DNA from 3 places in the Priestia sp. MDV22-iso46 genome. Region 1 is predicted to be linked to each of the others. Evidence: riboswitches for the same ligand, from Rfam matches in the RefSeq annotation. Region 1 holds a riboswitch; each other region holds the start of a gene.
What was found. Region 1 has a riboswitch for cobalamin ahead of AC4NPH_RS01775 ((2Fe-2S) ferredoxin domain-containing protein). Riboswitches for the same ligand answer to the same signal wherever they lie in the genome.
Positions count from the first base shown of each region.

Region 1 (9,834 bases):
GCTATGGTAAAAGAAATCAAACCGAGTGGACGTCTGAAAATCGACCTGATTGGAGGGTTTCGCTACAATTCTATTGAAGGAGAATATTGTGAAATTGAAACTTCATCAGGAGAAGTATTTACAGGAACCATCCTTATGCATCAAACATCTGTTCATGTGTATAAAGATGCAGGGAAAGCTGAGCGGAATCAAGAAAATATAGAAATTCGACTGGATGAAAAAGTACATAGCGCAGAAGATATTCGCAGCCTTGGAATTGAAGTCGGCGACTTTGTTTCGTTTGATCCTCGTGTAGAAATAACAAAAAGCGGTTTTATTAAATCTCGTCATCTCGATGATAAAGCAAGCGTAGCTTTATTGCTTCAGCTCATGAAAACAATTCAAGAAGAACAGATCGAACTGCCATACACTACGCACTTTCTCATTTCAAATAATGAAGAAATTGGATACGGAGGAAATTCCAACATTACGCCTCAAACAGTAGAATACTTAGCGGTTGATATGGGTGCTATGGGAGATGGACAATCTACTGATGAATACACCGTGTCTATTTGTGTAAAAGATTCAAGCGGCCCATATCATTACGGTTTGAGAAGGCATTTGGTGGAGCTAGCTAAGCAGCATGATATTCAGTACAAATTAGATATTTATCCGTTTTACGGATCAGATGCTTCTGCTGCTATTCGTGCCGGACACGATATCGTACACGGCTTAATTGGTCCAGGAATTGATTCTTCTCATGCGTTTGAGAGAACGCATCAAGATTCATTGAATCATACGTATAAGCTTCTTTATTACTATGTGCAGTCGAACATGGTTCTGCTTTAAGAAAGGAATATTTAATTAATGTATTTTTATGCAAAATAAAGAACAGGACGGGATCGTGATGTCTGTCCTTTCCTAAAAATGAAGCCGGCTGTCCGGCTTCTTTTTTTAATAAATACTATATATTTTTTTACTGGTGAAGCAACAGTGGGTTAAAAAAGCACCTTTTTTAAAGAGGTACAATACTGCTTAAACCTTTTGTACATTGTGTTCATTTACAGAAGTTAAAATGTTTTTAAATTTTTAAAAGTTTCTTGTGACAAGTTTTGTAGAATGGGTTTTCAAAAGGAAATGGTTTCGGCATAATGTGGATATAGCGATCACTACAATAATCGGAGGCGAATCTTTTCATGTGGGTACTGACGGTATATGCTGGAAAAGAAATGAAAATGTTTGAATTTGAAACTGAAAAACAGGCGAGAGAAGCTTTTGCTAAAACAAATGGCTGTAAAGTTCTTTCAGAAGTTGTGTATTATAATGATCCTCATTTAACATTAGTAGCTATATAATGAAAAAACAAGAGCTGATTTTATGCTCTTGTTTTTTTATAGATACTTGTATCTTCCGAAAAGAATAGAGTTGAAATAAAAAAAAATGTACGCTATGATATGGTAGTTACTTCTATTATTCTGATAGTTTAAAAGGTTCATATATATCAAACAGCAACAGTAAAGATGCCAAGAAGGCTTAATAGGGAAACTGGTGAAATGCCAGTACTGTCCCCGCAACTGTAAGTGTGGACGAACGAGTATAACCACTGTGAAAAAATCACGGGAAGGTTCTCAAGTAGAATGATACACAAGTCAGGAGACCTGTCTTTATTGTGAAGTTTCTATTTCTCCGGGGAGCGGGAAGGGAGACGTTGGCTTAAAGTGGCATTCGTGTACACTCTTACTCTGACGTTTTACCCGCTCGCATATTAGCGAAGCGGGTTTTTCTCGTAGCGTAAAACTACATATCGTGCAAAAAAGGTGCGCAATGTTCACATTGCGTTAAATGGGAAGTCTGGTGTGAAGCCAGCGCGGTACCCGCCACTGTGAAGACGAGCTGATTGCATATGCCACTGTATTCGGGAAGGCGCAATCAAGTGATGAATCGAAGTCAGGAAGCCAGCCTTTTTCTAATGCGAAGCTTACCCTACGGGATATAGGTGGAAGTGCAAAAACTTAGTTTGAATTTTCTGCGCCTCTATCATTGATAGAGGCGCTTCTTTTAGTAAAGGAGCGAATGAGTGTGACGACGTGGAACTTAAATGGAACAAAACATCACGTATTGATTTGTAATGGAAGCAGCTGTATGAGAAAAGGTGGAGAAGAAGCCACGCAAGCTATTCGAAATAAAGTGACGGAACTGGATTTGGATGAAACGGTTCATACAACGCGTACGCGCTGTAACGGACGATGCAAAGATGCTCCTGTAGCTATCGTCTATCCTTCAGGAGATTGGTACAAGCAGGTCACTGAAACCGTGGCTCACCGGATTGTCAAAGAGCATTTAGCAGGAGGCTGCAGTATAAAGGAATCGCTTATTTATGAATGTGATCAAAATGGTTTCGTTTCTCCGGAAAATAGTGACTCCATAGAAGGAATTGACAAAGTAAAAAGTAACGCATAAAGGAGGAGCTAGCATGAAAGGTAAACTGTTAGTTATTGGATTTGGGCCAGGAAGCTTTGAACATATTACACAGCGAGCAAGAGAAGCCATTCAAGAAAGTGATATGATCATCGGTTATAAAACCTATGTGGAACTAATTCAAGGACTGTTAACGAATCAGCAAATTATTAGTACGGGAATGACCGAAGAAGTAAGCCGTGCACAAGAAGCTGTAAAGCAAGCTGAAGCGGGCAAAACCGTAGCTGTCATTTCAAGCGGAGATGCAGGAGTATACGGAATGGCAGGCCTTGTGTATGAAGTGTTGATTGAAAAAGGCTGGAAAAAAGAAACGGGCGTAGAGATGGAAGTAATTCCTGGCATTTCGGCTATTAATTCATGCGCATCTCTCCTTGGAGCGCCCGTGATGCACGATGCTTGTACGATTAGTTTAAGTGACCACCTTACGCCTTGGGAGCTAATCGAAAAAAGAATTGAAGCAGCTGCACAAGCAGATTTCGTAGTGGCTTTTTACAACCCAAAAAGCGGAAGACGAACAAGACAAATTGTTGAAGCGCAAAGGATTCTATTAAAGTACCGTTCCCCTGATACGCCTGTTGGTCTTGTTAAAAGCGCTTATCGTGACCGTGAAGAAGTCGTAATGACCAACTTAAAAGACATGTTAAACCATGAAATAGGCATGCTGACTACCGTTGTTGTCGGAAATTCATCTACATTCTTTTACGACGATTTAATGATTACACCGCGAGGATATCAGCGGAAATATACCCTCAACCAAACGGAGCAGCCGCTAAGACCGCATCAGCGACTTCGAAAAGAAGCAGAACCATGGGCTCTCGATCAAGAAGAGACTGTAAAGCAAACAGCTTCAGCTATTGAAGCAGTTCAGAACACAAGAGAAGAAAAAGCAACTTCACGAGCTCTTGCAGAAGAAGCGCTTCAAGCAATTTTAGGTGAATCCACTTCTGCGGTCGTACACCAGCCAATCGAGTCTATCTTTGAAGTAGCAGTTAGTCCAGGACTTGCAAATAAGAAATTCACGCCTGTTCAAATGACAACACTAGCGGAAGTTGTTGGTGAAAAAGGTACGATGGAGTATACACCTGACCATCAAATTAAACTGCAAATTCCAACGGCCCAGCCGGATATAATCATTGAAAAGCTCCAAGCAGCTTCCTTTTTATTATCTCCGGTCGGAGACGTGTTCACAATCAAAGCGTGTGATTTTTGCGATGGAGAAAAAAGCGATGCTATTCCACATACGGAAGAATTACAAAAGCGCCTCGGGGGAATGGACATGCCAAAAGAGCTGAAGCTTGGTATCAATGGATGCGGTATGGCTTGTTACGGCGCTGTTCAAGAAGATATCGGCATTGTCTATAGAAAAGGTGCGTTTGATTTATTTTTAGGAGCTAAAACGGTTGGACGCAATGCGCATTCAGGTCAAATTGTGGCGGAAGGCATAGCACCCGATGAAATTGTTGAAATAGTGGAGAACATTATCCATGAATATAAAGAAAAAGGTCATCCTAATGAGCGATTTCATAAATTCTTTAAGCGTGTGAAGAACGTTTATGGATTCGACTATCAAGATATAACACCAAAAATAAAAGTAGAACCAGCTCCGTGTGGAGATTAAAAAATAGGAGGACATTATATGAAATCAGTTTTATTTGTCGGTCATGGAAGCAGAGATCCTGAAGGGAACGATCAAATTCGGGAATTTATTTCGACTATGAAGCATGATTGGGACGCATCTATTTTAGTAGAAACGTGTTTTCTAGAATTTGAACGCCCAAATGTAAGTCAAGGCATTGATACATGTGTGGCAAAAGGAGCACAAGATGTAGTTGTAATTCCAATTATGCTTTTGCCTGCTGGACACTCTAAAATACATATTCCAGCGGCTATAGATGAAGCAAAGGAAAAATATCCACACGTAAACTTCGTATACGGACGTCCTATTGGCGTTCATGAAGAAGCCCTTGAAATTTTAAAAACGAGATTACAAGAATCAGGAGAGAATTTAGAAACTCCAGCTGAAGACACGGCTGTTATTGTCTTAGGGCGAGGAGGAAGTGATCCTGATGCAAACAGTGATTTATATAAAATTACGCGCCTTCTTTGGGAAAAAACAAATTATAAAATCGTCGAAACTTCTTTTATGGGCGTGACCGCACCACTGATTGATGAAGGCGTGGAGCGATGTTTGAAATTGGGCGCTAAAAAAGTGGTTATTCTCCCGTATTTCTTATTTACAGGAGTATTAATTAAGCGATTAGAAGAAATGGTGAAGCAGTATAAAATGCAGCATGAAAACATTGAGTTTAAGCTAGCCGGCTATTTCGGTTTTCACCCAAAACTGCAGACAATTTTAAAAGAACGTGCTGAAGAAGGATTAGAAGGTGAAGTGAAAATGAACTGCGATACGTGTCAATATCGCCTCGGCATTATGGAGCATATTGATCACCACCATCATCACGATCATGACCATGATCACGGACACCATCACCACGATCACCATCACGACCATCAACACCGTGAAGATAAGGTCGGCGAGCTAAAATGATTTTATTGTTAGCCGGAACTAGCGATGCACGTGCATTAGCCGTGCAAGTGAAAAAAGCAGGTCATGAGGTTACGGCAACGGTTGTAACCGAAAACGCAGCTATCGAATTACAGCGTGCAGAAGTGAAAGTGAAAATTGGACGTCTCACAAAAGAAGATATGACGGATTTTGTAAACGAACATCGTGTAAAAGCTATTGTGGATGCAAGTCATCCTTTTGCGGAAGAAGCATCTAAAAATGCTATCGGTGCGGCTGCTGAAACATCGATTCCTTACATACGCTATGAGCGGGCTTCGCAGGCTTTTACCTATGACAATATGACGATGGTTTCTACGTATGAAGAAGCAGCAGAAGTAGCAGCTGAGAAAAAAGGAGTTATTATGCTGACAACAGGCAGCAAGACGCTGCAGGTTTTTACAGAAAAGCTGCTTCCTCTTTCAGATGTACGGCTTGTTGCTCGTATGCTTCCAAGGCTGGATAATATGGAAAAGTGCCAGCAATTAGGATTTCCGCAAAAAAATATCATTGCTATTCAAGGGCCGTTTACAAAAGAGTTTGATCGAGCGCTGTATAAGCAATACGGAGTGACAGTCATGGTCACAAAAGAAAGCGGAAAAGTTGGATCTGTGGATGAAAAAGTGGAAGCAGCTAAAGAGTTAGGCTTAGATATTATTATGATTGGGCGACCGAAAATTGAGTATGGGACCGTGTATTCCACGTTTGAAGAAGTGGTTCATGCTTTAGTAAACCAAACTAGGAGTTGATTGAGATGGATTTTCGTACAGAATTTAAACCGTTAACTGTTCAGCCTCAGCAAATTGAAGGGAAAAGTTTTGAAATGATTACAGAAGAGCTTGGGCCTCATCCGTTTACAGACGAACAGTACCCAATTGTTCAGCGCGTAATTCATGCGTCTGCAGACTTTGAGCTTGGACGCAGCATGCTGTTTCATCCGGATGCGATTCAAGCAGGAATTAAAGCCATTCGCAGCGGCAAGCAAGTGGTTGCAGATGTACAAATGGTGCAAGTAGGAACAAACAAGCAGCGAATTGAAAAACACGGCGGTGAAATCAAAGTTTATATTTCAGATCCGGACGTAATGGAAGAAGCAAAGCGCTTAAATACAACGCGTGCAATTATTTCTATGCGAAAAGCCATCAAAGAAGCAGACGGAGGAATTTTTGCAATTGGGAACGCACCCACAGCTTTACTTGAATTAATTCGTTTGATTAAAGAAGGAGAAGCGAAGCCTGGGCTTGTTATTGGTCTGCCGGTAGGATTTGTTTCAGCAGCTGAATCTAAAGAAGAACTTGCAAAACTTGACGTGCCGTTTATTACAAACATCGGGCGAAAAGGCGGCAGTACGGTAACGGTTGCTGCATTAAATGCAATTTCAATTCTTGCAGATCAGGTGTAACGCATGAAGGAAGTACCAAAAGAACCTAAGAAACTCAGAGAAGGCTATACGACGGGCGCTTGTGCAACGGCAGCTACGAGAGCAGCTCTGCTTACGCTAATTTCAGGAGAAGTGCAAGATGAGTCAACGATTTACTTACCTGTCGGCCGCTTTGCTACATTTCATCTTGAAGAATGCGAGTACCGCACAAGCAGCGCTGTAGCTAGCATCATTAAAGATGCTGGAGACGATCCCGATGCCACGCACGGAGCGCTGATTATTTCTGAAGTTTCGTGGTGTAATGGTGCAGACATTATCATTGATGGAGGAGTGGGAGTAGGGCGTGTGACAAAGCCCGGCCTCCCAGTTCCTGTCGGTGAGGCAGCCATTAACCCTGTTCCAAGAAAGATGCTGAAAGAAACGGCTGAGCAGCTTCTAGCTGAATACAATATACAAAAAGGCGTTAAGATTGTCATCTCGGTTCCTGAAGGAGAAGAAATGGCGAAAAAGACATTAAATGCGCGTCTAGGTATTTTAGGAGGCATTTCGATACTGGGGACGCGGGGGATTGTCGTTCCGTTCTCAACAGCTGCTTATAAAGCAAGTATCGTGCAGGCCATCAGCGTTGCTAAAGCGAGTAATTGTGAGCACGTTGTCATTACGACAGGGGGCCGAAGCGAAAAGTATGGAATGAAACAGTTCCCTGAACTTCCGGAAGAAGCATTTATCGAAATGGGAGATTTTGTTGGATTTACTTTAAAACAATGTAAAAAGCAAGGAATGAAAAAAGTGTCGCTCGTAGGCATGATGGGAAAGTTTTCAAAAGTCGCGCAAGGCGTTATGATGGTTCATTCAAAAAGTGCACCCATTGATTTTAATTTTTTAGCAAAAGCGGCTTCTGAGTCAGGCGCTTCTGCTGAACTGGTAGAAGAAATAAAAGGTGCAAACACAGCTTCTCAAGTGGGAGATTTAATGACGCAAAGCGGTCATCATCAGTTTTTTGAAAAACTGTGCGAGTACTGCTGTTTATCAGCATTAAAGGAAGTAGGGGACGGAATCGATGTCGATACGTCTCTTTACACATTAAAAGGAGATTTTTTAGGACAGGCGGTGCAACATGGCAATTAAAATTATTGGAATTGGTGACGATGGGAAGTTAAGTTTGCTTCCTATGTATGAACAGTGGGTGTATGAAAGTGATGTGCTAATTGGAGGAAAGCGTCAACTGGATTTTTTTCAAGATTTCGAAGGAGAAAAAGTAGCGATTGAAGGGGGTCTTTCTCCTCTTGTTGAACGTTTAAAAAACGAAGAAGGAAATGCGGTTGTGTTAGCCTCAGGCGACCCGTTATTTTACGGAATTGGGAGCTATCTTTCTACGAAGCTAGACGTTGAAATATATCCTTATTTAAGTTCTATTCAGCTTGCATTCTCACGTCTAAAAGAGCGATGGCAAGACGCTTATTTTACAAGCGTGCACGGCAGAAGCATGAAGGGACTGGCTCAGCGAATTGACGGCTATAAAAAAGTGGCGATTTTAACCGATGAGCAAAATTCTCCTAGTGCTCTGGCAAACTACTTATTATCATTCGGCATGACAGAATACAAGATGTTTGTGGCAGAGAACCTAGGTGGAGAAACGGAGCGCTGTCAGCTGCTTTCGCTGGAAGAGGCGGCGAATCAACTCTTTTCTCCGCTTAATGTCGTGATATTAAAGCAGGTAGAAAAGAGCCCAGTCTGGCCTCTTGGAATAGAGGACGATGAATTTATTCAACGCAAGCCGGACAAAGGACTTATTACCAAAAAAGAAGTTCGTACACTTAGTATTAGCGCCCTGCAGCTAAAGAGAGACAGCGTCGTATGGGATATCGGAACATGTACGGGTTCAGTCGCAATTGAAGCGGCTAAAATTGCGCGTGAAGGACAAATTTTTGCCGTGGAAAAAAATGAAGCAGACTTAGAAAACTGCAGGGAAAATCTATCGAAATTTCGAGTAGACGCCCACACTGTGCACGGAAAAGCACCGGAAGGACTCAATGAGTTTGCTGATCCTGATGCGGTGTTTATTGGAGGTACAGCAGGAGGCATGGAAACAATTTTAGATGTTTGCTGCAGTCGATTAAATTCAGGAGGGCGCATCGTATTAAATGCCGTAACGATTGAAAATTTAGCAGAAGCGATGAAAGCTTTTAAAGAACGAGGCTTTGAGACTGCTGTTACCCTTGCACAAATTTCGAGAAGCAAGCCCATTTTACATTTAACGCGATTTGACGCTTTAAACCCCATTTATATTATTACAGCCAGAAGAGGAGAATGAATATGATTGGAACATTGTACGGACTTGGAGTTGGACCGGGAGATCCAGAACTTATTACAGTAAAAGCATTTCGTAAATTAAAAGAATCACCTGTTATTGCGTATCCTAAAAAGCAAAAAGGAAGCAAAAGCTATGCCCAAAAAATTATTGATGTCTATTTCAGTGCAAATGAAAAAGATATGCTTGGCCTTGTGTTTCCAATGACAAAAGATCCTGCTATTTTGGAAAGAAAATGGACCGAAACGGTAGAACGAGTATGGGAAAAGCTCGAGGAAGGAAAAGATGTAGCATTTGTCACAGAGGGCGACCCTATGCTTTACAGTACGTTTATTCACATGATGCGCCTGATGCAAGAACGTCACCCTGAAGCTCCGATTCAAGTAATTCCTGGTATTTCATCCATTAATGGAGCTGCATCTCGTTTAGGTATTCCGTTAGCAGACGGTGATGAACACGTAGCAATTGTTCCTGCTCGTGAAGATTATGAAACAATGAAAAAAGTATTAATGGAAAACGACTGCGTCATTTTTATTAAAGTGGCCAAAGTCATCGATTTTATGGTTGGTCTTTTAAAAGAGCTTGATCTGCTTGAAAAAGCGTCAGTGGTGACAAAAGTAACGTCAGATGAAGAAATTATCTGGAAAGCTTCAGAACTAGAAGGAGCCGATTTACAATACTTAACGCTAATGGTGGTGAGAAAATGAAGTTATACATAATCGGAGCTGGACCCGGAGATCCAGATTTAATTACCGTAAAAGGCTTAAAATTACTTCAGCAAGCAGATGTTGTCTTGTACGCTGACTCACTGGTAAGTCAAGAGCTAGTTGCTAAGTCTAAACCAGGAGCTGAAGTGTTAAAAACAGCGGGTATGCATTTAGAAGAAATGGTCGGTACGATGCTTGATCGCATGCGTGAAGGAAAAATGGTTGTAAGAGTTCATACCGGAGATCCTGCTATGTACGGAGCCATTATGGAACAAATGGTACTTTTAAAAAGAGAAGGCGTTGATATTGAAATCGTTCCGGGCGTCAGCTCCGTATTCGCTGCTGCAGCAGCGGCTGAGGCAGAATTAACCATTCCAGATTTGACTCAAACGGTTATTTTAACTCGTGCTGAAGG
Region 1 is NZ_JBZVWT010000001.1:339,359-349,192, forward strand. Features, by position in the region: gene AC4NPH_RS01765 (M42 family metallopeptidase) at 1-828, shown strand, start outside; gene AC4NPH_RS01770 (hypothetical protein) at 1,176-1,334, shown strand; cobalamin riboswitch at 1,481-1,659, shown strand; cobalamin riboswitch at 1,778-1,957, shown strand; gene AC4NPH_RS01775 ((2Fe-2S) ferredoxin domain-containing protein) at 2,059-2,439, shown strand; gene cobJ (precorrin-3B C(17)-methyltransferase) at 2,453-4,075, shown strand; gene AC4NPH_RS01785 (sirohydrochlorin chelatase) at 4,094-5,005, shown strand; gene cobK (precorrin-6A reductase) at 5,002-5,769, shown strand; gene AC4NPH_RS01795 (precorrin-8X methylmutase) at 5,775-6,422, shown strand; gene AC4NPH_RS01800 (cobalt-precorrin-5B (C(1))-methyltransferase) at 6,426-7,529, shown strand; gene AC4NPH_RS01805 (bifunctional cobalt-precorrin-7 (C(5))-methyltransferase/cobalt-precorrin-6B (C(15))-methyltransferase) at 7,519-8,715, shown strand; gene cobI (precorrin-2 C(20)-methyltransferase) at 8,718-9,419, shown strand; gene cobM (precorrin-4 C(11)-methyltransferase) at 9,416-9,834, shown strand, end outside.

Region 2 (9,834 bases), 310 kb from region 1:
ACGTTAATTGGGATGGGAGCTATTTTTGGTTCCGCCTGGTTATTTGCGGTTAGTAACGTAGCGTCAAAGGCTGGTCCAGCCGGAAGTTTTTCGTGGCTGATTGGCGGAGTCATTATTTTACTTATCGGTTTAGTGTATGCTGAACTTGGAGCAGCGCTGCCGCGTACCGGTGGAATTATCCGTTATCCGGTTTACTCGCATGGTCATTTAGTGGGTTACTTAATTTCATTCATTACCATTATTGCTTACACAAGTTTGATTGCCATCGAGGTAACGGCTGTACGTCAGTATGTTGCGTTTTGGCTTCCTGGTCTAACTAAACATGGTTCTGAATCGCCTACTACAATCGGCTGGTTATTTCAGTTCGCGTTATTAACGCTATTTTTTATCATTAACTACGTAAGTGTAAAAGCATTTGCTAAGTCAAATGTCATTATATCTGTGTTCAAATATGCGGTTCCTCTTACAATTATCGTCGTGTTAGCTTATCACTTTAAATCAGCTAACTTTACAACTGGCGATTTTGCTCCGTTTGGTTTTAATGGTATTCAAGCAGCCATTTCAACAGGTGGCGTTATGTTTGCTTACCTAGGACTTCACCCTATTGTTTCTGTAGCCAGTGAAGTTAAAAACCCGCAGCGTAATATTCCAATCGCGCTCATTATCTGTATTGTACTTTCAGCGATTATTTACACAGCACTGCAAGTATTGTTCATTGGTAACATCCCGGCTGATATGCTATCAGGAGGATGGGGAACAATTCAAGAGCAATTCTCTTTACCATTTAAAGATATTGCACTTATTTTAGGCCTTGGCTGGTTAGTAACGCTTGTTATTTTTGATGCTATTTTATCACCAGGCGGTAACGGGAACATCTTCATGAATACAACTTCTCGTTTAGTGTATGCTTGGTCTCGTAATGGAACATTATTTAAACGTTTCTCAAAAGTAGATAAGAAAACAGGAATTCCACGTGCGTCACTATGGCTATCATTTGGAATGTCCGTATTCTGGACACTGCCATTTCCTTCTTGGGAAGCGCTAGTAAACGTATGTTCAGTGGCACTTATTCTGTCTTATGCGATTGCGCCAATTTCAGCTGCTGCATTCAGAGTAAATGCAAAAGACCTTAAGAAGCCTTTTAAATTAAAAGGCATGAGCGTTATTGCTCCTGTTTCATTTATTTTCTGTTCATACATCGTATATTGGTCAGGATGGACGACAATTTCTTGGCTGCTAGGATCACAGCTTCTAATGGTTGTTATCTACGTAGCGTTTAAGAAATATGTACCAACTGACGTCGTAAAATTTGCACAGCAGCTTAAATCTGCTTGGTGGCTAGTTGCTTATTATATTATTATGCTTGTTATCTCTTATCTAGGTTCATTTGGTGGAGGACAAGGTGTGCTAAGCAACCCGCTTGACTTAATTTTAATTGCTCTTGTTTCACTTGGTATTTTCTACTGGGCGAAATACACAGGTTTACCAAAAGCAGTTATCGATACAGATGATTAATAAAAAACACGGCATGAATTCATGCCGTGTTTTTCGTTTGTATAGGCGTGTACTCTATTTATTTATCAAACAGCCATGTTTTTAATATAGCAGCATACTCACGAAAGTAGGCTTGAAGTTTAATTGAATTTGGTGTCTTTGCGCCTAAAGGATAAACATCAAAACCTTGGCGCTTGGCAATAATAGAAGCGCGAAACAAATGAAAATCATTGCTAACAAGCACGACTTTTTTGTGTTGAATATCAACTTTCTGTTTAGTAAAAGTAAAATTCTCAAAAGTAGAAGTTGACTGATCTTCTTTTATAATTCGCTTCTTTTTAATTCCTTCTTTCCGCAGAAAACGATAGGCTGCCTCTGCTTCAGAAATTTCTTCATCGGATCCTTTTCCGCCCGTTACGATAACTTTTGTTTGTTGATGTGCTTGTAAATAAGATAAGGCCGTCTTTACTCGTTCTTTTAAACTAGGAGACATTTGATCACCATCTACTTTAGAACCTAAAACGAGGACATAATCTGCGTTATGTGGAACAGACTTGTGAGCAGTTTGATACATACAAAAAGATATAATTACTATATAAAGAACAAGCGAACCAATAAAGGTATAAATCATTTTTTTCTTCAACTGTGAGCACCTTCCTAGCTATTTCATAAGATGTTTGGAAAATAATTGTTATTATAGCATACGAGACCCAAATAAGTATAAGCACAGTAATATATAATAATAGAAGAAAATCGTTATTGTGAATGGTTATAAAATTCGTTACAATAAAGAATAAATGATTTTAAAAGTGCCTCTAAGGAGGATAATAGGGAAATCGGTGTAAATCCGGTGCAGCCCCCGCTACTGTAAATGTGGATGAACCTGCAAAGACCCACTAGTCAAACTAGGAAGGGTGCAGAAGTAAAATGAAGCATAAGCCAGGAGACCTGCTTTTAAAAACCCCTTATTTTTCGGTGGGAGAAATAAGTCAAGACAATGTGTTAATGAGCGCATGACCAAACCTTGACTTTTACAGTTAAGGTTTTTTTATGTGGTAGGGAGTGGAAAAAGTGAAAAAAGGAAAACCGCTTATGATTCAAGGAACGCACTCAGACGCTGGAAAAAGCATGATTGCTACAGCATTTTGCCGTATTTTTAAAGAAGACGGCTATCAAACTGCACCGTTTAAATCGCAAAATATGGCGCTTAATTCATACATTACAATGGATGGAAAAGAAATTGGCAGAGCGCAAGGAATTCAAGCAGAAGCAGCTGGAGTAGAAGCAACAACCAATATGAACCCTATTTTAATTAAACCAACTCGTGATCATGAATCTCAAATTGTCGTTCACGGAAAACCGCTACGTAATATGTTTGCTTTTCAGTATCGGCAAGAATTTTTTAATGAAGGTTTAAACGTTATCACGGAAGCTTATAAAGAGCTTGCCAGTCATTATGATCGAATTGTGATTGAAGGCGCTGGAAGTCCTGCTGAAGTCAATTTGAACGATCGGGAACTCGTAAATATGCGCGTTGCAAAAATAGCCCAAGCGCCTGTTGTGTTAGTAGGAGATATTGATAAAGGAGGAGTTTTTGCGAGCCTAGTGGGTACTCTTCAATTGCTTCCAGATGAACACAAGTCTAGAGTTATCGGGGTGTTAATTAATAAATTCCGAGGAGATTTAGAACTTTTAAAACCAGGTTTGAAGTGGTTTGAAGAATACACGGGTGTTCCGGTTCTAGGAGTTATTCCTTATATGAACAACGTGGAAATTGACGCGGAAGATTCGTTATCACTTAGAAATTACTCAACGCTTGTGAATCCGTTAAAAGAAATTGATATTGCGGTTATCTCGTACCCGCGCATCTCAAATTTTACAGACATCGATCCTTTAAGCTTAGAAGAAGACTGTCACGTGAGGCTTGTAACCAAGCCGTCGCAATTAGGTACGCCTGATTTAATTGTTTTACCAGGAAGCAAAAATACGATTGAAGATGCTCAGTTTTTACAAGAAAGCGGCCTGGCTCTAGCCATTAATCAAGTTTTGAACACAACGAACGTTCACGTCATTGGCATCTGCGGAGGATATCAAATGCTAGGGGAGACAATTACAGACCCTGATGCAGTAGAATCTCGGATTGAATCCATTAAAGGGCTGGGCTTGCTTCCGGTGGAAACCGTTATGACAACCAGCAAAAAAACAGAAAGAGTTTCTGGGTATGTCCAGCTAGAAAGTGAAAGAGTTTCGATTGAAGGCTACGAAATTCATATGGGAAAGACGATTTCTAAGAGCACCACGGAAGCTTTTGCAGTGGTAGAGCATGAAAAAGAAGGAACGGTTAAAGACAACGTCATTGGCACGTATGTTCATGATGTGTTTCATAACGATGCTTTGCGCAGAGCTTTGCTTAATCAAATTCGTAAACATAAAAAATTGCCGCCTATTACGGACACATTCAACAGTCGCCTGCAAAAAGAGGAGTCTTTTTCAAAAGCAGCAGCATATGTGAGAGAAGCCGTAGATATGGAAAAGCTGTATCATTTAATAGACAACTATAAAAGCCCGGAGCAAACACAAAAAGTATAGCTTGTAGGGGCTTTCGCTTGTTTTTTTACCGAGAACTTTAGTACGCTATTCTACGTTGCCTAGTTCAACAGTCTAGCACTCGTAACAAATAAAAGATGATTGTTTCCAACTTAATGCATGGTGGAAGCATGGTTTATGGACAGGAAAATGAATGGTTAATGTAATGTAAAACATCACGCCTCGTTTCCTAGAGGAGCTGAACGTATTGATTTTTAAACGTATTTTTTTTAACAAAGCATCTATTTTATACATAGTCAGTTTATTTATTGTATGTACTTCGGTAATTATGGGCGTATTTATTGGTACAGTTTCGTTAACCGTAGGAGATACAATCAAAATTATTATTGGCCACCTTACCGGGCTATCCTTATATCACGGTCCGGAAAACATGGATTTAATCATTTGGCAAATTCGTTTTCCAAGAGTACTGGTGGCATTTTTAGTAGGAGCTTCGCTTTCAATAGCAGGAGCTGCCTTTCAAGGGCTATTAAGAAACTCTCTTGCCGATCCTTATACGATCGGGGTTTCCTCAGGTGCAACCCTTGGCTCTGTCATGGCAATTTATTTTCATTGGAGTATTTTTGGTTTGTCTATCTTCACGCTGCCTGTAGTCGGCATTGTATCTGGTTTTATTACTCTTCTTTTAGTTTTTGGTATTACGAAACTCGCAAGCGGCAATTTGGCCAATGAAACCATCATCTTAGCGGGGATTATTTTATCATCCTTTATGAGCGCGCTTATTTCATTAATTGTGGCTCTTTCTCCCGAAGAAGATGTAAGGCAGGTTTTATACTGGCTAATGGGAAGCGTATCAATGAGAGGATGGTCTCATATTCAAATTTTAGGGCCGTTCTTTTTGATCGGTACAATTATGCTGTTGTTACATGTAAAAGAGCTGAACGGCTTAGCATTTGGCGATCAATCTGCTCAGTTTATGGGAATAGACGTAAAGAAGAAAAAAAGAATGATTTTAATAGGGGCATCCGTATTAACAGGGGCTGCGGTATCAGTATCTGGGGCAATTGGATTTGTTGGCTTAGTTATCCCCCACGTAGTGCGTCTCGTAGCGGGAGCTAATCATAAGCATGTACTGCCGCTTTCTATTTTAATTGGAGGAAGTTATTTGGTTTTAGCAGATTTATTGGCACGAACGATATTAGAACCTCGTGAATTGCCGATTGGAGTCGTAACCGCCTTAATTGGTTCGCCAATTTTTACCCTGCTCCTTGTAAAAGAACGTATGCGGAAGAGAGGAATATCATGATTGAACTATATAATGTGACAGGAGGATACGATAAGCAGCAGCCAACCGTTCGTGACATCACGTTCACCGTAGACAAAGGTTCTTTTGTCGCTTTACTAGGACCAAATGGAAGCGGGAAAACAACGCTTATTCGCTTAATTATGAATGTATTAACCATTCAATCAGGAGAAGTGAAGGTGGAAGGAAAGTCAGTGAAGGCTTATTCACCAAAACAACTGGCGCAAAAAGTTGCAGTCATGACGCAAGAAAATCAAATTGGGCTAGAATTTACGGTTCAAGAAATTGTTTCACTTGGACGTTACCCTTATCAGGCAAAAGGATTGTTTAGCACTGTATCAGCACAGGATGAAGAAGTGGTGGAAAGCGTGATGAAATTAACAAACGTCTGGCACTATAGAAATCATACTTTTCAATCGCTAAGCGGTGGAGAAAAACAGCGGGTTTTACTGGCTAAAGCACTAGCGCAAGAACCTGACTACTTACTTCTTGATGAACCAACGAATCACTTAGATGTAAAACATACAATGGAACTGCTTCAGCTGTTAAAAACTTTACAGCAGGAAATGAGCTTAACGGTCCTGGCCATTTTGCATGATCTCAACATCGCCTCGCTGTTTGCAGATAATGCCGTGTTGCTGAAAGATGGAAGAGTAGAAGAAACTGGGATGGATGCCATTTTTCAGGATGCAGCTACGTTAAAAAGAGTATATGGGGTTGATTTGCATGTATTTCACCATCCCGCTGTGAACAAGCGACAAATTGCTTTTGTGCCGCCGTATCAATATCCAGAGACGGACTTCCATGAGTTGTATCAGTTACAAAAGGAACCGGGCAACCTATGTTTATCCTTTGTTCGTCCTTTGAGAACTCTTTCACTGGGTTCAAATGAAACAGGTCTAGACTGGTGTCAAGAAATTGTTCAACAGCAAAGCAGTGCTAACGCGGCGTGGAAATCTGCGTCTTTATATAGTCATGAAATTCGCTTAAAAGACGATAAAGGTTACTCGTGGCTGGCTGTGCTGACACATGGACAAAAAGAAAACGAAGTAAATATTGTTCTACTAACAAATGCGCCGCTTTCGGACGGGAACTTACTTCATGCTGCGATGAAGGTAATTGAGTACCGAGCTTTCTTAGGAAAAACAGGACGTATTGTTGTAGCATCATCTCATCATAAAGAAGAAAATCAAGAAGAAATTTCAGAGTTCTTGATGGAACGCCTCCAAAAAGAATTACAACTATTTATGGAAACAAAAATGACCGACAGTTGCTTTAAATAAGCAGTAGCGGTCATTTTTTATTCTTCGGAGTGATCATCAGACTTTTCTGTTTCACCTCCTGAACTCATCGTTGTCTCAGTTGTATGTTCATCAATCTTTTTTTCTTTTAGCTTAACAGAAAACAAGTCTTTGACTTCTTCATCTACTTGATCAGAGTCAGCGCTGTAAGTGGTGCCGATGTTTAAGTGACCGGTCAAATCTTTAATGCCTAGCTGGCCGAAATTATTACTAAGATCAATTTTGTCTAACAATACTTTTTCGACCATGATTTTTTCAACAACAATGGACTGCTTTGGCTGAGTTACTTCATCAATCTTTTTGTCAAGAGTTTTCACCATCTCATATAAGGCTGTATTGGACGATTCTTCCTTTAACGCAGAGAGCTGATTTTGAATAGCTTCGAAATTAGGAGCTGACTGCATAGCCGAGAGTAAATGAGCTGTTTGCTCGTGCAGTTGAGACAGTGATTGAATAAGGTGAGCTGATTCATTTAATTGCTGATGAAGCTCTTCTATTTTAGGGATCGCGTCGGTTAAACGCGTCACTTGATCAATAATTCCCTGCAGGTTCAGCGCTGAATCTGACGAAAGAGCAGGTTTTGTGAATTCAGCTTCAGCAAAGGTTTTAGGCTCCATTTGGCTAGGCAACTTCTTTGGCTGTTGAGGGGGTTTTTTTAGATTAGACTGTTTTTTAGCTTTCATCTTTTCGGGTAATTCTTTCCGCTTTTGATTAGAACGTTGGTCTATGGGACCTGCTTTTTTTTGAGTTGGAAGGGAAGACGGATTTATTTTACGGACTGTTTCAATTTTAGGCGATTGTTTAAACCACTTAGAAAACATGAAATTCCCTGCCTTTCATGCTACGTATAGTTCTGCACAATAAATTACAAATCAAATTTCACATGCAAAAGACCATCTTTAAATGATGCGTGACACGGCGCTTCCCCTACAGCAGGCGGAAGGATGATTGATCGTTGAAACGTTCCTTCACGTCTTTCTTTGTGAAGAACATTTGCATCCTTCACGGTTAAAAGAGATGAACCGGATATGTGTAAAGTATTTTCGTGCATGGTCAATTCGACATCTGTTCGTTTAGCACCGGGTATTTCAATTACAACTAACAGCTGATTTGCCCATTCATATACATCAATTAAAGGATAATCTCGATACTCATTTACAATTTGAGGAGAAGCATCTGCTTCCGTATCATTCTGTTCTTCATGATCATCATCAAAAATCTTTTCCCAAAATTTCGTATGGTTTTCTTCTTGTAACGTTTCTGCCCACTTTTTAAATTTTCCATGATTCATATTTGTCACCTTCTTAAGAAAAATAAAACAAGGCCTTTTGCAGCTTTCTATTTTATATGTATGCATGAAAACAGAAAAAAACGTCCACTTAATCTAAATCGTGGACGTCTATTTGAGACATAGGAATATTAACATGTTTAGGCATCCGGATTTCCAACACTCCGGAACGATAGATGGCGCGTGTGCCTTTTTTACGAACCGAACAAGGAAGCTGAATTTCTTCTTTGAAGGATTCTTCTCCATCTATTCCTTCAATCGTACACACATATGGCGTATGATAGACTTTAATGCTTGATACAATATCGCGGTTAGGGATTTTTAGCTGTACAATGCATTCATCTAATGTATTGATGACGTTTGAATCAAATCTTCTTGGCTTTTGTCCATGACCTTCAGTTCCCATATCCTGCTGTTCTTTCATCATGTCTTGAGCTTGCTTAAAGAATTCATTTCCTTGCATAAAATCCGGAAAAGAATGGGACATCGTAGAAGAAATCATTTGCTGAATATACTTATTCATGTCTTTAGATGCCATTCCTTTTGGGATATTTTCCATCATTCCTTTAAAGGGAGATTTTCCAAATGGAAACATATTTACACACCTCCTTGTAATGTGCCAAGTAAAATGCCAAAATTGTTAAAGCTAAATTTGATTTCCAATTGGAGCTGAAGGGTTTGCAATTTGATCTTGATCGCTTACATCAGGATCTAACACGCCCGTATTCATTTGAGAGCAAGTAGGAGAGAAGTTACCTAAAGAGAAATTCGCGCCGTTAAACTTTGAGTTCGCCGTGTGACTGTTTTGAATGGTGGAACCAAAATCAATATTTGCGTTTTGCGTGACACCGTTTGTTACGATATTAAAAACGTTAATTTGAAGAGGCATAAAGAGACTCCTTACTGTTTTTATTCATTCCGCTCTGACTATCGCGTTAAGAGAGAATGTATTCACCGTTTGTCGTCATGCTGTTGACAAGCATTGCCCTATATCACTGCTGATAACCATTGACATGATCAACGTTTGCAATATCTGTTTGGTCATTTGTATCAGGATCGATATAAATGTTTCGCATTTTCGAGGAAGCAGGTGAGACATCGCCATAAGAAGAGTTCGTACCAGTGGATTTTGAATGAGCCGTGTGACTGTTATGGAGTGCTTCGCCAATATTGACAGAACCGTTGCTTGAGATACTGTTGATCTTTAAATTATAAATGTTAATAACACTTGGCATACGCTCTCACCCTTTTCTATGGTTGATTAATGTATCCTATGATGATAAGTGCCTAAACGTTCACAATTCCTCATAACTAAAATCGCCTTTTCCGATTGAAGGAAAAAGCGATTGAGAGAGGATTACTTAATGATATGATGGGCTTATGAAATGGGTGCAATACGATAATTCTTTTTTTCTAAAATGTAAGAGATGCTTTGTTGGACAGTGGAAAATGTTCGCCAATTAAACTGAGAATCTACAAGCGAAAGAGCCATTTTTGAAGAAAGACCAACAATAAGGCAAGTGGTACCAATCAAACGCAAAGCATCGTGAAGCGTGTTAATATAATAACCGTGTTCTTCATCTAACGAATGAAGGGAAGATAAATCAATAAGCAAATAGCGCGCCTGTTCTTTTACAACTGCCTCCAATACCGTTTCAGTTAGCTTCTTTCCACGTTCTATATCCATCTTACCGGTAATGGGCACAGCTAAAACCTCGTCCCATATCTTTAATAAAGGCGTGGACAAATCCTCAATTAACCGTTCTTTTTCAAGCTCTGCTTCGGCTTGATCTGTAAAGTCTAATAGCATAAGCAAGTAGCCATAACGCTCGCCGTCTTTTGTATCAATAGGGTGAATCACAGCTTCTGCTACGTATTGACTGCCAATCGTTATACGCGTT
Region 2 is NZ_JBZVWT010000001.1:24,463-34,296, forward strand. Features, by position in the region: gene AC4NPH_RS00140 (APC family permease) at 1-1,515, shown strand, start outside; gene AC4NPH_RS00145 (YdcF family protein) at 1,574-2,137, opposite strand; cobalamin riboswitch at 2,285-2,464, shown strand; gene AC4NPH_RS00150 (cobyric acid synthase) at 2,557-4,083, shown strand; gene AC4NPH_RS00155 (FecCD family ABC transporter permease) at 4,289-5,347, shown strand; gene AC4NPH_RS00160 (ABC transporter ATP-binding protein) at 5,344-6,627, shown strand; gene AC4NPH_RS00165 (hypothetical protein) at 6,645-7,466, opposite strand; gene AC4NPH_RS00170 (Hsp20/alpha crystallin family protein) at 7,511-7,936, opposite strand; gene AC4NPH_RS00175 (Hsp20/alpha crystallin family protein) at 8,025-8,528, opposite strand; gene AC4NPH_RS00180 (spore germination protein) at 8,580-8,822, opposite strand; gene AC4NPH_RS00185 (spore germination protein) at 8,926-9,168, opposite strand; gene AC4NPH_RS00190 (STAS domain-containing protein) at 9,312-9,834, opposite strand, start outside.
Region 2: linked by a shared signal. The riboswitch ahead of AC4NPH_RS00150 (cobyric acid synthase) and the one ahead of AC4NPH_RS01775 ((2Fe-2S) ferredoxin domain-containing protein) in region 1 are both predicted to bind cobalamin.

Region 3 (9,834 bases), 650 kb from region 1:
TGTCCTGCTTTTGTCACATCTAGTATATAGATTTTTAGAGAAAAATCGCATATACTTTATAAGAAAAAGGATGTCTATCGGCATCCTTTTTCTTTATGTAAATAGCCAAACAGTGTAGGGGGAGTTATGAAAGTGATTGTTACGACTGCTGGTCGAACAAATGAACAGATGATTGTAAAAGCCAAACAAGTAGCCGCTGATTTAAGTATACCTTTTGTAGTAAGAGAGAAGAAATCCGTTGCCGATCTTCAGAATCTTCAAGCTGCAGACGTGCTGGTTGTCGGTAAGAATAGAGTAGAGTTGCACGTTCAAAACGAAGAGGAACCTATTTTTTTTCATCCAAATTCCGCTATGTTTAGAGTGAAGAGATGGCTGCGCGGAGAACGTGATCCGTTTATTGAAGCTGCTGGTTTAGAAAAAGGAATGAGCGTGCTTGACTGTACACTTGGTCTTGCATCGGATAGTATGATGGCGAGCGCAGCGGTAGGGAAAAGCGGGAAAGTTGTCGGACTAGAAGGCAACCGCTATGTAGCTTATTTAGTCAAACAAGGACTTTTAAATTGGGAAAGTGACGTACAAGAGTTGAACGATGCAATGAAGCGTATAAACGTGGTTCATCAAAATTTTGAATCGTTTTTGGCGTGTTGTGAAGATAATTCTTTTGATGTTGTCTACTTTGATCCTATGTTTCAAGAGCAAATTGATGAATCGAATGGAATTAACGGTATTAAAGCAATAGCACTGTATACTACGCTGACGCCAATGGCTATACAAGAAGCAAAAAGAGTAGCCAAACAAAAGATCGTGCTAAAAGATCATTGGAAAAGCAGTCGTTTTGAAGAACATGGATTTACCGTACAAAAACGAAAAACATCAAAATTTCATTACGGGACAATTGATATACAATAATAAACAAAAAAGTAAAATGAATTCCGATCATTGAAAAGACTTCCAAAACCTTTTAGGAATTAAAAAGTTTTGGAAGTTTTTTTTTATGAATTTCATCTAAAGTTCATAAAAGTATGATATATTTTTGAACATAAAAATACTTTTGTGTTTAAGCATCCAGCAAAAAAGGAATATCTTGTATAGGTTTCCGCTCGGTGTGACAACCTCAAACAGAAGAAGGAAGGTGCTAACTAAAAAGTCTTCGAATGCCCGTAGGCAGCATAAATGAATAAGCAAATATAGGTAAAAAATTAATAAGTATGATACAATACCTAGTGAGTTATAACAATGAATTTTACGATATGAAAAGACCATATGGGAAAAGATGAGAAAGGAAAGATACGAATGCCTAGATGGATAAAAAGAATGCTAGTTGTATTTATTACAGTATTTACATTTGGGCTTGTCACTCCACCAGAATATTTATACGTTGATGATGCAAAAGCGGACAAGCAACATAAAGCAGGGTATGTAAGAGAAACAACTCCTGTCACAGCTGTTATAGAAGATATTCATTTGCCATATGAAGAACCAAAATACGAAGACGTTTCATCATTTGTTACGTATGCAATGGAATCAGCTGAAAAACAGTCAGTGGAAAAATTCGGAACAAAAATTGGGCCTGTCATTGAAGATGAATTTCGTCAAGCAGTGTTACCTAAAATTGAAGAAGTGCTGACCGACATTGGCACTGAACGTGAACAGTCAATTCAGAATCTCGAGATAAGCGAGCATCCTGCTGCTGGCTACGGTGAAAAGATTTTCCATGTATATGACCGGGAGACCGGTCAGGACTTAATACGGTTTCACGTACGGCGTGAAAATCCTCCAAAAGATGGATACTGGTTTAATTTTCACTATCATGCGGCTGCAGATAATTTTCAAAAGCATTATGATTTAGGGAAAATTTATTGGAACCGAAACATGCCGCCTAAATGGTTTAGCTGATAATAGACACAACATTCTACGATTTCGAAATGTTAGCTTTTTTAAGCTAGCATTTTTTTACGTCTAAAACCGTTATGGTCTAAATAAGCTGAAACATTAGCACAACGATAAAAAAATCGTTTATAATGAAGTCAGACTTCTTACCATAGAATAGTGAGAAGGAACGAATAGATGCTGGAGGTAACACAATGAAACAATTTACGGAAGAAAAACAATTTCGCGAACAAATTAAGAACGAAACACTAAGCGTTGGGATTTTTACGACAACGTGGTGTCCTGATTGCAAACGTTTGGATATGTTCATTGATGAAATCGTTGACGAAAATACAGATAAAGCATGGTTTAAAATTGACAAGGATGAGTTTGAAGAACTTTCTGCTGAAAACAATGTAATGGGTATTCCTTCTCTTCTTGTATATAAAAACGGTGAAAAAATTGCACACTTGCACAGTGCAAATGCTAAAACGCCTGAAGCGGTCCGTGAATTTTTAGCAACTCTTTAATTCCTTAAGCTGCGAGAGCATTCTCGCAGCTTTTTTTGTGAGAATGGCTATTTCCATTTTTCCATGAGTGGGGTATACTAGGACAAGTGAATAATCGTAAAGCAATAAGGTCTCAATTTAAAGATTGAGTGAAAAGGGAAGTCTGGTGAAAAACCAGCGCGGTCCCGCCACTGTAAGCGCTTTGTGCGTAAGTCAGGAGACCTGCCTTATTGTTAGCTGTGAAACCTTCGAGGAAGGGTGAAGCAGGGTAATGAACATACATATCAAGTATAGTGAACGGATTCTTTTCCTGCTTATCTTGACGTTACCTGCTTTGCTTTCAATTGAAAGTAAAGCTTTTTTATTTTGAAGCTGCCGGCGAGCAGTATACATAGTCAAAGCGGAAAAACGGGATAGCGCTGCTTTTTGCATGATCATTTGCTTTTTCTTTAACGTGGAGGTTTCGTATTCACAATGAACAATATATAGGGGGAGTATTTAGATGAAAAAATGGCTTTCGTATTCCATTATTGCACTGTTAGTCATCGTACTTGCTGCATGCGGTGCAGGCAGCCAAAGCAACAGTGATAAAAAAACGAAGCAAGATACGGCACAAACGTCACAAGCTGCATTTCCAGTGAAGGTAAAAGACGCGCGTGATAAAGAAATTACGTTGAAAAAACAGCCTAAGAAAATTGTTTCATTAATGCCAAGTAATACGGAGATTGTATATGCCCTTGGCCTTGAAAAAGAATTAGTCGGTGTTACAAGCAACGATGATTATCCTAAAAGCGTAAAGAAAAAAGCGCAGGTAGGAGATATGAACGTTAATGCAGAAAAAGTTATTGCTTTAAATCCTGATTTAGTGCTGGCACACGCTTCAAGTATGGGCGTTTCGGATGAAGTATTTAAACAAATTGAAAGTGCGGGTATTCCGGTATTTGTTGTAAAAGATTCAACAACGTTTGATACGGTTTATGATTCTATTACGCAAATCGGTAAATTAACAGGTAAAACAAAAGAAGCTAATCAAACAATTAAAGACATGAAAGAAAAAGTAGCTTCAATTGAGAAAAAAGCAAAAACGATTTCAAAAGAAGATCGTAAAAAAGTATGGATAGAGGTATCAGGAGCTCCTGAGATTTATACAACAGGAAAAGGTACGTTCATGAACGAAATGCTTACTATGATCGGTGCTGATAACGTAGCGGGTAGTGAAAAGGGTTGGGTTAAGTTTTCTGAAGAGCAAGTTGTTAAGTTAAACCCTGACGTTATTATCGCAACGTATGATGCAGACAAAAATGAGATTATGAAGCGTCCCGCTTGGAGCAGCATGACTGCTGTAAAAGAGGGTAACATCGAGAAGGTTGATCAAAACAAAATCAACCGCTTAGGACCTCGTATTGTAGATGGCTTAGAGGACTTAGCAAAAGCAGTATACCCTGAGGTGTACAATAAATAAGAAGAGGGACCATATTCCAGTTCGAATTGAAAAGGGGATTGGTCCCTTTTCACATCTTAAAATTGAAGAACGGCCTGAGCTTTTAATCATGAAAACCGAGACTTCTTATAAAACATACAGCTCAGGGGTTTTAGGAACAGGCATTACGGAAACGGACACCTTTTACAATCGATTTGTTCACAAAGACTATTATTCAGATACTCCTTCTATGGAGTATGAGCAATATTTGATGAAAGAAAATGTACGCCATGAGCAAATCGTAGGGTTGATGACAGCCGTTTGGTTAAAAGAAAGAGCGGTTTACTGTTATGAAGGCTACGGAGTAAGAGTAGCTTCCGTGATAACGGCTGGAGTAGGAAACGCAGTAGATATTACAGCTGACGAAGCTGTCCCGTTCTATTCCTCTCCCGGTACAATTAATATGTTTTTTTTCGTGGAAGGTACGCTTACGGATGCTGCGTTTTTACAGCTTTTTATTGCGGCCACAGAAGCTAAAACAAAAACGCTGTCACAGCTGGGGGTCATAGATCCAGCTACAAAGACGATTGCTACGGGAACATCTACGGACAGCATCTCAGTTGCAGCGTCTCAGCAAGGACCATTATATGAATATGCAGGCTCTATGACCGCTTTAGGTCAAGCGGTAGCCAAGCTGGTGAAAATAAGCTTAGAGCAGGGACTTAAGGGAAAGAGGTGAAAAAATGAGTATTACACAAGCGATAATTGCACACATGACGGCCATGACGATTGCTTTACTAATTGACCGAATCATAGGCGACCCCGAAAATTGGCCGCATCCCGTTCGCTGGTTTGGCAAGTGGATTTATTGGATGGATTCCAGATTAAATAAAGGTGCAGGAAAACGATTCAAAGGATTGCTTCTTGTGATAAGTATGGCTGTGCTAGCAGGAGTTGTTCCCTTTTTGTTCCTCCATGCTTTGTACGGAGTTGATTTTATAGCAGGTGTTTTAGTAGAGGGCGTAATGATTGCAACTACTATATCCACTCGTTCTTTAAGCGAAGCTGCTTATAAGGTACAAAAGCCGCTTCAGCTAGGAGATATGGAGAAAGCTAGATATGAAGTAAGTATGATTGTGGGACGAGATACAGATCGTTTGTCAGAAGGAGAAATTGCCAGAGCGACGGTAGAGACCGTGGCTGAAAATACAAGTGATGGTATTACAGCTCCGCTTTTTTATGCATTTATAGGAGGAGGAGCCCTAGCCTTTTTTTACCGAGCTATTAACACATGTGATTCGATGGTTGGGTACAAAAATGACCGCTACTTTCTGTTCGGCTACTTTAGTGCAAAAACCGATGACGTATTAAACTATATTCCAAGTCGGCTAACTGCAGTAGTGATGACGGCTGTTAATGTAGTAAAAAGTCAGTATTCTCTTGGGCATGTAACGAGTTTGATTAAGCGTGATGCTAAGAAGCATCCAAGCCCAAATAGCGGATACGGGGAAAGCGCAGTGGCTGCTCTTTTAGGTATTCAACTCGGCGGGCTTAATACATATAAAGGCATAGAATCTAATCGTGCAAAAATGGGTGAACCACTCATTCCCCTGCAAGCCGGTCATATTGAACAAGCTGTTTTCATTATGAAAAGGACGGTCTATGCTACGTGGTTATTATATCTTTTGTTAGGAGGAGTTATTAGTGCTATTACCTACACATGGAGCTAATCCTAATGTCTTTTTAAAAGCAATAGGGGCCGAGAATTTATCGCATATAAAAGACTTTAGCGTGAATACAAATCCTTTAGGGGCTCCCCTTGTGCTTCACGAAAAGTGGAACGAATTCAAGGATGCAGCGTTTAGTTATCCTGATCCTCAAGTAACAGAGCTGAAAAATAAACTTGCAGCTCATCATCATGTTTCAGCTGCTCAAGTGCTGCCTACAAATGGCGCCGCTGAAGCGTTTTTCCTTATTGCTTCGTTATTTTCAGGAGAGAAAGCAGGGATTGTACAGCCGACCTTCGTTGAATATGAACAGGCAAGTAAAGCTTATGGATGTGAAGTGACATACGTTCCTTTAGCTGAAGAAAATGGCTGGAGCTGGGATATAGAGTTGATTATGAGTATTCTTCCGGACATAAAAGTACTGTGGATTTGCCATCCAAATAATCCAACGGGTGTTATGTATAGTCATGAGGAATGGATGAAAGTAGTAAAAGCTGCTGCTCATCATGGTACATACTTAATAATTGATGAGGCATTCATTGATTTTGTCGAACATCAGCCTTCATTTGATTCTCTTATTCTGGATTATGAGCATATCATTGTGGTGCGTTCCATGACAAAGATGTTTAATATTGCCGGGCTTCGTCTTGGCTATATTTTGGCAAATGAAAAAATCATTAGCAAGATGTCTAAAAAGCAGCCTCCTTGGAGTGTAAATGGATTGTCGCAGCAAGTAGGAATGATATGTGTGGATGAAAAAGATTTTGTGAAAAAAACCGTACATTATATTAAACAAGAACGGGAACGGATCTTGAGTCAACTAAAAGAATGGGGGCTTTTGGTTTCTCCTTCTCAAACAAACTATTATCTTTGCAGCGTTCCGTCTTCTATTAAAACGCGCGAATGGCTTGTCTATTTAGCAAGCCATGGCGTGGTAGCTCGTCATACTGAAAACTTTCCATTTTTAAATGGACGCTATATCCGTTTGGCCGTGAAAACGAAAGAAGAAAATGACTATTTACTTAAAGTAATCAAACAAGGACTCGATGAAATATGATCATCTTTATTAGCGGAGGCGTTCGAAGCGGAAAATCACGTGGAGCGGAGAATATGGTTCAAACTTTTTGTACAAAGCGCGCTGTTTATATTGCCACAAGCAGGCAAACAGATAAGGAAATGCAAAAACGCATCCAGCTTCATCAAAAAGAACGCCAAGCAGCGAACACGCCTTGGGTAACGATCGAACAGTCTGTAAATTTACAACAAATTTTGCCAAATCTTCAAAGTGATGATGCTATACTTTTGGATTGTGTCACGAATTGGCTTGCCAATGAGCTTTTTTTAACAGAAAGAAGGTGGCAAACAAAAGAAGGGAAACAAGCGGTTTTTCTTCATATGATAGAAACGCTCGATAAGCTGTTTGCGCAGTCTCAGACGGTTGTGCTAGTATCTAATGAACTGTTTGAAGCGGGCGTATTAGAAGAGCCCACATATAGCTATATGAAGATGTTAGGGAAATTACATCAGTATATTGTAGAAAAAGCAGATGTGGCTATTTGTGTAGAAGCGGGAATTTATCGTTTTAAAAAAGGAAAGGAATGTGTAGATATATGAAAGAATGGATAGCTATACTACGAATTTCTCTCCAGTTTTTTACGATCTTACCACTGGCTAAAACCGTTCAATGGACTGAAAAAAGAACGGCACGCTCACTTTTTGTGCTGCCTTGGATTGGTATGTTACTAGGCTTGATGTTTTATAGCTTTTTACAGCTGCTTCAATCTTCACCTATCACTACGATTGTTGATAGTATTTTAGTTTTGCTTTTACCGCTTGTTTTAACGGGTGGCCTTCATTTAGACGGCTGGATGGACGTAAGCGATGCGTATTTTTCTCATCAGTCAAAGGAAAAAAAACTGCAGATTTTAAGTGATCCGCACGTTGGGTCTTTTGCTATTCTTTCTCTTATGGTTCTGCTGCTGCTGCGTTTTAGTGCGATCTATGAATTAGTGTCTCTTTCTTCTTTATCAATTTGGGCATGCTTAATTGTCTTTACGCTTCCAAGAATTGGAGCAGCCTTTTTGTTGTTGAGAGATAAGCCCGCTAAAGAGACGGGTCTGGCTGCATATTTTCAAAAAGGAGTCACCAAACGGTCTATTTACGGATTTATCATCATGAGCCTATTCTTAGTTGCTATTTTCGTTATTTTTATGGACAATAAATTCATTATTCTTTTCTTTGCCGGTTTTCTATGGCTCTGGATACGATTTTATCGTTCGCAGTTTGGTGGCGTAACAGGAGATGTTATAGGGGCAACCATTGAAGGAGGAGAAACGCTTTTATGGATAATTCTTTGGTTATCACATGTATTCGTCACGGCATGACGCTTGAAAATCAACAGAAAAAATATATAGGGTGGAGTGATCCGCCTTTAAGTATAGAAGGGAAAAATGAATTGAAAGAGCTTTTTCTAGAACCTCAGCTCGTTATTTCCAGTGACTTAAAAAGAGCGCTAGAAACAAGTGCAGTTGTTTTTCCAAAATCTCAGGTGGTTAAAAGTAAAAATTGGCGTGAGCTGCATTTTGGAGATTGGGAAGAGAAGACGTATGAAGATTTAAAAAACATACGGGCGTATAGAAATTGGATTGATCACTGGACAGAACATACGCCTCCGAATGGTGAAAGCTTCTCAAGCTTTTCAAACCGAATTTGGGCAGCGTGGGAAGAAGCGGTCGATTTGGCGGCCAGTCAGCAATTGCGTCACATTGCTATTGTTTCACACGGCGGACCACTGCGTTTACTTGCATCCCACTTTAAACAGACAGCGTCGCTTTGGGATGTTTCTTTTTCTTATGGAGAAGGTTTTTCAGTAGCGTGTACATACAAACAGGCAAAGGAGAGAAGAGCATGCATTTCGTATTCGGCGGTGCATTTACCGGCAAAAGAAAATGGGTGAAGCAGCATTATGCCAGTGAGTTGGTAAAATGGCATTGTTTGTATGAAAACCCTGTTTTACCAGCGCTTGAGTTCGAAGAAAGTTACATAGTGCTAGAAGGATTTGAGCACTATGTTAAGGAATTAATACATAGCGAGCTGGAGTCTCCGCACCTTGTTGTTAAAAAGTTAATACAGAAGTGGAGAGACAGCGGTGTATGGGAAAAGTTAATAGTGATTGGAACTGAAGTCGGCAAAGGGATTGTTCCTTTAGATCCAACAGAACGGCAGTGGAGAGATGAATGCGGGTATGCGTATCAGCATTTAGCGGCACATGCCCGGAAAGTAGATCACATTTGGTACGGAATTGCTAATCGATTGAAGGAGGAAATATAATGAACATTTACACAAAAACAGGGGACAAAGGGCAGACAAGCTTAATTGGAGGACGAGTAAATAAAGATGATATTCGAGTGGAAGCATACGGTACGATTGATGAGCTAAATGGCTTTGTAGGTCAAGCGATTTATCAGCTGGATGAAACAACATTAAAAGATGTAAAAGAAGAGCTAATTACGATTCAACATGAGCTTTTTGACTGTGGAAGTGATTTAGCATTTGCAAAAGATGATCATCCGTACAAAGTAACAAACGACATGATATCAGTACTTGAAAAACGCATTGATGTCTATATGTCAGAAGCGCCGGCCATTGAGCGTTTTATTTTACCTGGAGGCACACCTGCAGCGACAACGCTTCATATTTGCCGGACGATTACACGCCGCGCAGAACGGCTTGTTGTTGGCGTGCAGCGTGAGTATAAAATTAATGCGGCGGTGCTTCAGTATTTAAATCGTTTATCCGATTATTTCTTTGCTGCGGCTCGAATCGCTAACGCGCGAGAAAATGTACAAGATGTAGAATATATTCGCAGTGCCAAAGTATTTAAACAGCCTAAAAAATAAGGTATAAAAAACGGTCGAGCTAAAAGCGATCGTTTTTTTTAATGAGCTATTTCGATAGACAAAATAAAGCTGTAAAAAAGAGGTAAATGCATCTATAATGATAAGAGACAGAGAGATAAAGAAAAGAGGTTGAGAAATGAATCAAGATTCTAAACGAGCAGGTATTGTTTATACAGCCAGCGCTTACGTTATGTGGGGGCTTTTTCCGCTTTACTGGAAGCTTCTTGGCGAGGTGAATGCGAATGAAATACTCGCTCACCGTGTCATATGGTCATTTGTTTTTATGCTTTTACTTTTGCTTGTGACAAAGCAAATGAGTGCTTTAAAGAAGACGCTTGGTTTATTATTTCGTAATACGAAACAAGCGGTCATTTTATTTGTGGCTTCAGTGCTGATCAGCATCAACTGGT
Region 3 is NZ_JBZVWT010000001.1:986,909-996,742, reverse strand. Features, by position in the region: gene AC4NPH_RS05220 (class I SAM-dependent methyltransferase) at 133-909, shown strand; gene AC4NPH_RS05215 (YpjP family protein) at 1,294-1,896, shown strand; gene AC4NPH_RS05210 (thioredoxin family protein) at 2,085-2,399, shown strand; cobalamin riboswitch at 2,490-2,622, shown strand; gene AC4NPH_RS05205 (ABC transporter substrate-binding protein) at 2,881-3,840, shown strand; gene AC4NPH_RS05200 (adenosylcobinamide amidohydrolase) at 3,821-4,537, shown strand; gene cbiB (adenosylcobinamide-phosphate synthase CbiB) at 4,542-5,528, shown strand; gene cobD (threonine-phosphate decarboxylase CobD) at 5,503-6,582, shown strand; gene AC4NPH_RS05185 (bifunctional adenosylcobinamide kinase/adenosylcobinamide-phosphate guanylyltransferase) at 6,579-7,139, shown strand; gene cobS (adenosylcobinamide-GDP ribazoletransferase) at 7,136-7,909, shown strand; gene AC4NPH_RS05175 (histidine phosphatase family protein) at 7,867-8,481, shown strand; gene AC4NPH_RS05170 (bifunctional adenosylcobinamide kinase/adenosylcobinamide-phosphate guanylyltransferase) at 8,433-8,855, shown strand; gene AC4NPH_RS05165 (cob(I)yrinic acid a,c-diamide adenosyltransferase) at 8,855-9,424, shown strand; gene rarD (EamA family transporter RarD) at 9,561-9,834, shown strand, end outside.
Region 3: linked by a shared signal. The riboswitch ahead of AC4NPH_RS05205 (ABC transporter substrate-binding protein) and the one ahead of AC4NPH_RS01775 ((2Fe-2S) ferredoxin domain-containing protein) in region 1 are both predicted to bind cobalamin.